DNA from 2 places in the Anaerobacillus sp. QJM3NY_17 genome. Region 2 is predicted to be linked to the other one. Evidence: a T-box and tRNA genes for the amino acid it is inferred to sense, from the RefSeq annotation. Region 2 holds a T-box; the other holds one or more tRNA genes.

Region 1 (4,178 bases), 1.4 Mb from region 2:
TCTAGTGCCAAGGCATCCACCGTGCGCCCTTAGTAGCTTAACCTTCGATTTGTTAGGCATTGCTGCCATAACGCATCAGTTATTACTAAGTTATTGCATAAAAAATAATTATTGGATGTCGTTGTTTGTGCTATCTAGTTTTCAAGGAACAAGGCTACTGTTTGAATCCGCCTAAGCTTCATCACTTCACCTGGTTTGAAAGAATAAATCATTCTTTCAAAACTAAACGAAACGCTCATGCAAGGTTGGTAACGTAAGTTACCTTCGTAATTCTCCATAGAAAGGAGGTGATCCAGCCGCACCTTCCGATACGGCTACCTTGTTACGACTTCACCCCAATCATTTGTCCCACCTTCGGCGGCTGGCTCCATAAAGGTTACCCCACCGACTTCGGGTGTTACAAACTCTCGTGGTGTGACGGGCGGTGTGTACAAGGCCCGGGAACGTATTCACCGCGGCATGCTGATCCGCGATTACTAGCAATTCCGGCTTCATGCAGGCGAGTTGCAGCCTGCAATCCGAACTGAGAACGGCTTTATGGGATTCGCTTCACCTCGCGGTGTTGCTGCCCTTTGTACCGTCCATTGTAGCACGTGTGTAGCCCAGGTCATAAGGGGCATGATGATTTGACGTCATCCCCACCTTCCTCCGGTTTGTCACCGGCAGTCACCTTAGAGTGCCCAACTAAATGCTGGCAACTAAGATCAAGGGTTGCGCTCGTTGCGGGACTTAACCCAACATCTCACGACACGAGCTGACGACAACCATGCACCACCTGTCACTCTGTCCCCCGAAGGGGAACGTCCTGTCTCCAGGATTGTCAGAGGATGTCAAGACCTGGTAAGGTTCTTCGCGTTGCTTCGAATTAAACCACATGCTCCACTGCTTGTGCGGGCCCCCGTCAATTCCTTTGAGTTTCAACCTTGCGGTCGTACTCCCCAGGCGGAGTGCTTAATGTGTTAACTTCAGCACTGAGGGTGGAACCCCCCAACACCTAGCACTCATCGTTTACGGCGTGGACTACCAGGGTATCTAATCCTGTTTGCTCCCCACGCTTTCGCGCCTCAGCGTCAGTTACAGACCAGAGAGCCGCCTTCGCCACTGGTGTTCCTCCACATATCTACGCATTTCACCGCTACACGTGGAATTCCACTCTCCTCTTCTGCACTCAAGTCCTCCAGTTTCCAATGACCCTCCACGGTTGAGCCGTGGGCTTTCACATCAGACTTAAAAGACCGCCTGCGCGCGCTTTACGCCCAATAATTCCGGACAACGCTTGCCACCTACGTATTACCGCGGCTGCTGGCACGTAGTTAGCCGTGGCTTTCTGGTTAGGTACCGTCAAGGTACCGCCCTATTCGAACGGTACTTGTTCTTCCCTAACAACAGAGCTTTACGACCCGAAGGCCTTCGTCACTCACGCGGCGTTGCTCCGTCAGACTTTCGTCCATTGCGGAAGATTCCCTACTGCTGCCTCCCGTAGGAGTCTGGGCCGTGTCTCAGTCCCAGTGTGGCCGATCACCCTCTCAGGTCGGCTACGCATCGTCGCCTTGGTAAGCCATTACCTTACCAACTAGCTAATGCGCCGCGGGCCCATCCTGCAGTGTTAGCTCGAAAGCCAACTTTCAACATTGCACCATGCGGTGCGATGTATTACCCGGTATTAGCTCCGGTTTCCCGGAGTTATCCCAGTCTGCAGGGCAGGTTGCCCACGTGTTACTCACCCGTCCGCCGCTAAGATCAGGGAGCAAGCTCCCATCTCTTCGCTCGACTTGCATGTATTAGGCACGCCGCCAGCGTTCGTCCTGAGCCAGGATCAAACTCTCCGATAGAAAGCTTAATCTAGCTTTAAAACAATGTTTTGTTTCCGTAGAAACAACTACTTACATGGCGTTTCGTTCAGTTTTCAAAGATCAATTTTTCTTTCAATGTCGTTTTCAGCGACCAAACCATCATATCATGATTCATTTGTCAGTGTCAACAACTTTTTTAAAATTAATTGGTGGAGCCTAGCGGGATCGAACCGCTGACCTCCTGCGTGCAAGGCAGGCGCTCTCCCAGCTGAGCTAAGGCCCCGTTGGTATGAATGGTCGGGAAGACAGGATTTGAACCTGCGACCCCTTGGTCCCAAACCAAGTGCTCTACCAAGCTGAGCTACTTCCCGTAAAAAGAAGAAAACCAACAAAATAATGGTGCGCCCGAGAGAAGTCGAATCCCTAACCTTCTGATCCGTAGTCAGACGCTCTATCCAATTGAGCTACGGGCGCAAAATCTAATTTAGTTAATGGAGCGGAAGACGGGATTCGAACCCGCGACCCCCACCTTGGCAAGGTGATGTTCTACCACTGAACTACTTCCGCGCAATTGGTGCGGGTGAAGGGACTTGAACCCCCACGTCGTAAGACACTAGATCCTAAGTCTAGCGCGTCTGCCAATTCCGCCACACCCGCAAATGCATGGTGAGCCATGAAGGACTCGAACCTTCGACCCTCTGATTAAAAGTCAGATGCTCTACCAACTGAGCTAATGGCTCTTTTCGATAAGAAAAGCTGGTGCCGGCCAGAGGACTTGAACCCCCAACCTACTGATTACAAGTCAGTTGCTCTACCAATTGAGCTAGACCGGCGATATATGTACCCTTTCGGGTTATAAGAAAATATGGTGGAGGATGACGGGCTCGAACCGCCGACCCTCTGCTTGTAAGGCAGATGCTCTCCCAGCTGAGCTAATCCTCCACTATATAAGCCTAGCGACGTCCTACTCTTGCAGGGGGAGATCCCCCAACTACCATCGGCGCTGAAGAGCTTAACTTCCGTGTTCGGCATGGGAACGGGTGTGACCTCTTCGCCATCATCACTAGACTAACAGGATGTTAGCCGTTCGGTGTTCACCACAGGACGTGGTGGCACTTAATCGAACTTCCTTATTTCAGGTGTTCCCTGAAAACTAGATAGCACGCACAACTTTCCAATATTTTAGGTTAAGCCCTCGATCGATTAGTATTCGTCAGCTCCACGTGTTGCCACGCTTCCACCCCGAACCTATCTACCTCATCATCTCTAAGGGATCTTACCAGCTTAATGCTGTGGGAAATCTCATCTCGAGGGGGGCTTCATGCTTAGATGCTTTCAGCACTTATCCCTTCCACACGTAGCTACCCAGCTATGCTCCTGGCGGAACAACTGGTACACCAGCGGTGTGTCCATCCCGGTCCTCTCGTACTAAGGACAGCTCCTCTCAAATTTCCTGCGCCCGCGACGGATAGGGACCGAACTGTCTCACGACGTTCTGAACCCAGCTCGCGTACCGCTTTAATGGGCGAACAGCCCAACCCTTGGGACCTACTTCAGCCCCAGGATGCGATGAGCCGACATCGAGGTGCCAAACCTCCCCGTCGATGTGGACTCTTGGGGGAGATAAGCCTGTTATCCCCAGGGTAGCTTTTATCCGTTGAGCGATGGCCCTTCCATGCGGAACCACCGGATCACTAAGCCCGACTTTCGTCCCTGCTCGACTTGTAGGTCTCGCAGTCAAGCTCCCTTGTGCCTTTACACTCTGCGAATGATTTCCAACCATTCTGAGGGAACCTTTGGGCGCCTCCGTTACACTTTAGGAGGCGACCGCCCCAGTCAAACTGCCCACCTGACACTGTCTCCGCACCGGATCACGGTGCTGGGTTAGAATGTCAGTACAGCCAGGGTAGTATCCCACCGACGCCTCCATCGAACCTGGCGGTCCGACTTCTATGGCTCCTACCTATCCTGTACAAGCTGTACCAAAATCCAATATCAGGCTACAGTAAAGCTCCATGGGGTCTTTCCGTCCTGTCGCGGGTAACCTGCATCTTCACAGGTACTATAATTTCACCGGGTCTCTCGTTGAGACAGTATCCAAGTCGTTGCACCTTTCGTGCGGGTCGGAACTTACCCGACAAGGAATTTCGCTACCTTAGGACCGTTATAGTTACGGCCGCCGTTTACTGGGGCTTCGATTCAGAGCTTCTCCCGTAAGGGATAACCCCTCCTCTTAACCTTCCAGCACCGGGCAGGTGTCAGCCCCTATACTTCGCCTTACGGCTTTGCAGAGACCTGTGTTTTTGCTAAACAGTCGCTTGGATCTTTTCACTGCGGCTCCCCTGGGCTATAAACCCGAGGAAGCACCCCTTCTCCCGAAGTTAC
Region 2 (4,178 bases):
ATTTGCACCTTCAATACAAGAAATCTATCTTCCACTCATCTTAGTAGTATTCTCAGCTTTAGGAAAAGGTTATTCGAGTTGTTTAAAAATTTCCCATCCGTAGTTTACATTCAAAAACCCTCTCCTTAGTCGTTAGGAGAGGGTTCAACCTTAATTAGCTACAATATTAACTAGCTTTCCTGGTACTGCAATCACTTTTCGAAGTGTTTTGCCATCAAGTTGACCTTTAATCTTCTCATGCTCTAAAGCAATTTCTTGCATTTCATCACGAGATGCTTCAGTCGGAATAGAAATTTTGGCACGAAGTTTTCCATTGATTTGCACTACAATTTCTACTTCATCTACAGTAAGCTTGCTTTCGTCAAACATTGGCCAGTTTGCATATGCGAGTGTATCCTCATGTCCAAGCGCACTCCACAGCTCTTCAGCAAGGTGCGGTGCGATTGGAGATAGCAACTTCACAAAGCCCTCCATTAATGTAACGGAAACTGACTCTTGCTTATATGCTTCATTCACAAATACCATCATTTGTGAAATAGCTGTATTAAAGCGTAAGCCTTCCATGTCCTCAGTTACTTTTTTAACTGTTTCGTGGTAGACGCGCTCCATGTCTTCTCCTGAATTTTCTTCAGAAATAGAAGACTTCGTTAGATCCCCTTCACCAAATAAACGCCACACACGATCAAGGAAACGGCGCGCGCCATCTAAACCATTGTTAGACCATGCAATAGAACCCTCGAACGGACCCATAAACATTTCATATAGACGAAGCGTGTCAGCACCGTGGCTTTCGACAATTTCATCTGGGTTAACAACATTTCCTTTTGATTTACTCATTTTCTCGTTGTTCTCACCAAGGATCATCCCTTGATTTCGGAGACGTTGGAATGGTTCTTTTGTTGGCACAACACCGATATCATAAAGAACTTTATGCCAGAAACGAGCATATAACAAGTGAAGAACCGCATGTTCCGCACCGCCGATATACATATCAACAGGCAACCACTCATCGAGTTTTTTCGGGTCAGCTAGCATTTCATCGTTATCCGGATCAATGTAGCGAAGGTAATACCAACAGCTTCCAGCCCATTGCGGCATTGTGTTTGTTTCACGTCGGCCCTTCATGCCCGTTTTAGGATCAACTACGTTCAACCAATCCTCAATATTAGCTAAAGGAGATTCGCCAGTTCCTGACGGTTTAATTTCCGTTGTTTCAGGAAGAACGACAGGAAGCTCTTCTTTCGGGACAGCAGACATTGTGCCATCCTCCCAATGGATAATTGGAATTGGCTCGCCCCAATAACGCTGACGACTAAATAACCAGTCGCGAAGACGATACGTCGTTTTTTTCGTTCCCTTTCCTTTTTCCTCTAGCCATTCAATGCTTTTCGTAATTGCTTCTACTTTCTCAAGGTCGTTTAAGAAATCAGAGTTCACATGCTTTCCGTCTTCTGTATAAGCTTCCTTGGATACATCTCCTCCAGCAACGACTTCTTTAATAGGAAGATTAAATGTAGTAGCGAACTCATAATCGCGCTCATCGTGAGCTGGAACTGCCATAATAGCTCCTGTTCCATAGCTCATTAGAACGTAATCTGCTACCCAAATTGGAAGCTTCTCATTATTGATTGGATTAATGGCATACGCGCCAGTAAACTCGCCAGTCTTCTCTTTTGATAACTCTGTACGCTCAAGGTCACTCTTTGTTTGTACTTTTGATCGGTAGCTTTCAACTTTTGAGATTTGTTCACTAGTAGAAATTTTGTCAACGAAAGGATGCTCAGGTGCAAGGACCATATACGTAGCTCCAAAAAGTGTATCAGGACGCGTCGTAAACACATCGATCGATTCATCATGACCGTCAATCGTGAATGTTACTTCAGCACCCTCAGATTTCCCAATCCAGTTACGCTGCATTTCTTTAATGCTGTCAGACCAGTCAAGCTCTTCAAGGTCTTCAAGTAGACGATCGGCATACTCTGTAATTTTAAGAACCCATTGCTTCATTGGTTTACGAACTACCGGGTGGCCTCCACGTTCACTTTTACCGTCGATCACTTCTTCATTCGCAAGAACCGTTCCAAGTGCTGGACACCAGTTAACAGCCACTTCATCTACGTACGCAAGTCCTTTTTCGTAAAGCTTTGTGAAAATCCACTGTGTCCATTTATAGTATTGTGGATCTGTTGTATTAACTTCTCTATCCCAATCATAAGAAAAACCTAACTCTTTAATTTGACGACGGAATGTGTCAATGTTCTTTTGAGTAAAATCTCGTGGATTATTTCCTGTATCAAGAGCATATTGCTCTGCCGGAAGTCCAAATGCGTCCCATCCGATTGGGTGAAGAACATTATATCCCTGCATTCGCTTCATACGTGAAAGGATATCCGTAGCTGTATATCCTTCAGGGTGCCCAACATGTAGCCCAGCCCCTGAGGGGTATGGGAACATATCAAGAATATAAATTTTTTCACCATTAGCATCGTTTTCTGTCTTAAAAGTCTTGTTTGTTTCCCAGAAGTGTTGCCACTTCTTCTCAATTGTTTTGTGATCAAATGCCATTGTCACTCTCTCCTTCCAGTCCTTGCAAAAAAATAAAAAAACCTCCCGTCCCCGTTGTTCATCAACAGGGACGAGAGGTTGAGAATCTAATATTCACAATCACCCGCGGTACCACCCGGCTTAGTGCTAGAAACAGCACTCACTTAAGGCCTTTAACGCAGGCATACGGGCAACCTTACTCTATTCAGGCTTCCGATTCAAAGGTGAGTTCACAAATCTCCTATGTTAACTTCCACCAGCCGTTAACTCTCTAGTAATAGAATTTTTGTTACTATTCCTTATCATTATCTTTGGTTTCACTAGTTACGTATATAATTTGTATTGTATGAATACTTGTGAGAAATGTCAAGAACATTATCAGAATAGACGTTTTTTTCGTAATCTATACATCCGCTGTCCTTATATTCGATGAATTAGCATGTGTGCCAAAAGAACAATTCCAATTAATACAGTAAGCGGATATCTCAAAAAAAGAAACGCACCCTGATTGGGTACGTTATCCTTTACGATGCTTTTTTTGACTAGCCGAATCATCTTTGGAATGTGGCTTATCTTTTTCTTCTTTTTGTTCTTCTTTTAAATCTTCTAATGGAATCGCATCGACATTCATTTCTGAAGCATCCTCGTCGAGCTGATTTTTTCCTTATCTGGTAATTGCTCGGGATTATTAGTTTCGCCTTGTTTATGTGATTTTTCATGCTCTGCCATATGATCACCTCATTTTTTTGTATAGTACTCTGTACCACGAGCCAGATATTCCCAAACACATAAAGATGTTAGTTGGAGTAAAAGGTCGATCATGGTAAAGTCATACTTAGTTAGAAGCAAACAAGAAGCCACTCTAAACCTCGACGTCCTAATAAATTGATAGGATAAGTTTCAGAAGACTCATTTAAGAAAATTTTAATTGTTAGAAAGGATTACAGATCATGCAACGAATATTACCTTTTACAAGAACGCTACTGAATTCAGTATTAAAAGAAGGAGGCATTGCTATTGATGGCACTTGTGGAAACGGACATGACACTCTCTTCCTAGCTGAATCAGTTGGGAATTCAGGAAAAGTGTATGGCTTTGATATCCAACCTGAGGCGATTGAAGCTACAGAAAAAAGGCTGACAGAAGCTAAGCAATCTGCCCAGGTGGCATTATTCCACGAGAGTCACGCTTCAATCAATAGCAAAATTGAGACGAAAGATGTAGGAAACGTTTCTGCCGCAATCTTTAACCTTGGCTACCTCCCAGGTGGAGATAAAACTATTGTGACGAAACCTGAAGAAACGATCCAAGCAGTAACAGACATCCTACATTTGCTTCGTTCAGAAGGGCTCCTTATTCTAGTCGTCTACCCAGGACATCCAGAAGGTAAAATTGAAAGTGAAAAGGTGTCAGATTTCGCTTCAGATCTCGATCAGTCACAGTATCAAGTTCTAAAATACCAATTTATTAACCAAATCAATGAACCACCCTATATTCTTGCCATCAGCAAAAAATAAGAGGCTGTGCATCTGCACAGCCCCTATTCTCTATAGAATTCCCATCGTTTCGATATGTTCTCTTGTTTTCTTATTCCCTAATTTGTGTAAAAGACCATAGATCTCTTTCATATGATT

The links. The T-box of region 2 lies ahead of leuS (leucine--tRNA ligase). A T-box ahead of a tRNA ligase gene usually reads a tRNA of that ligase, here a tRNA-Leu.
Region 1: it has a tRNA-Leu gene. The T-box ahead of leuS (leucine--tRNA ligase) is inferred to sense a tRNA for this amino acid. The anticodon was not compared.

What each region holds. Positions count from the first base shown of each region.
Region 1 is NZ_CM149685.1:121,038-125,215, reverse strand. Features, by position in the region: rRNA gene AC0VYV_RS00665 (23S ribosomal RNA) at 1-43, opposite strand, end outside; rRNA gene AC0VYV_RS00660 (16S ribosomal RNA) at 281-1,832, opposite strand; tRNA gene AC0VYV_RS00655 (tRNA-Ala) at 2,001-2,076, opposite strand; tRNA gene AC0VYV_RS00650 (tRNA-Pro) at 2,088-2,164, opposite strand; tRNA gene AC0VYV_RS00645 (tRNA-Arg) at 2,191-2,267, opposite strand; tRNA gene AC0VYV_RS00640 (tRNA-Gly) at 2,286-2,360, opposite strand; tRNA gene AC0VYV_RS00635 (tRNA-Leu) at 2,366-2,450, opposite strand; tRNA gene AC0VYV_RS00630 (tRNA-Lys) at 2,458-2,533, opposite strand; tRNA gene AC0VYV_RS00625 (tRNA-Thr) at 2,551-2,626, opposite strand; tRNA gene AC0VYV_RS00620 (tRNA-Val) at 2,660-2,735, opposite strand; rRNA gene rrf (5S ribosomal RNA) at 2,745-2,861, opposite strand; rRNA gene AC0VYV_RS00610 (23S ribosomal RNA) at 2,977-4,178, opposite strand, start outside.
Region 2 is NZ_CM149685.1:3,143,145-3,147,322, forward strand. Features, by position in the region: gene leuS (leucine--tRNA ligase) at 151-2,565, opposite strand; T-box leader at 2,629-2,859, opposite strand; gene mnmM (tRNA 5-(aminomethyl)-2-thiouridylate-methyltransferase MnmM) at 3,495-4,061, shown strand; gene AC0VYV_RS16460 (hydrolase) at 4,092-4,178, opposite strand, start outside.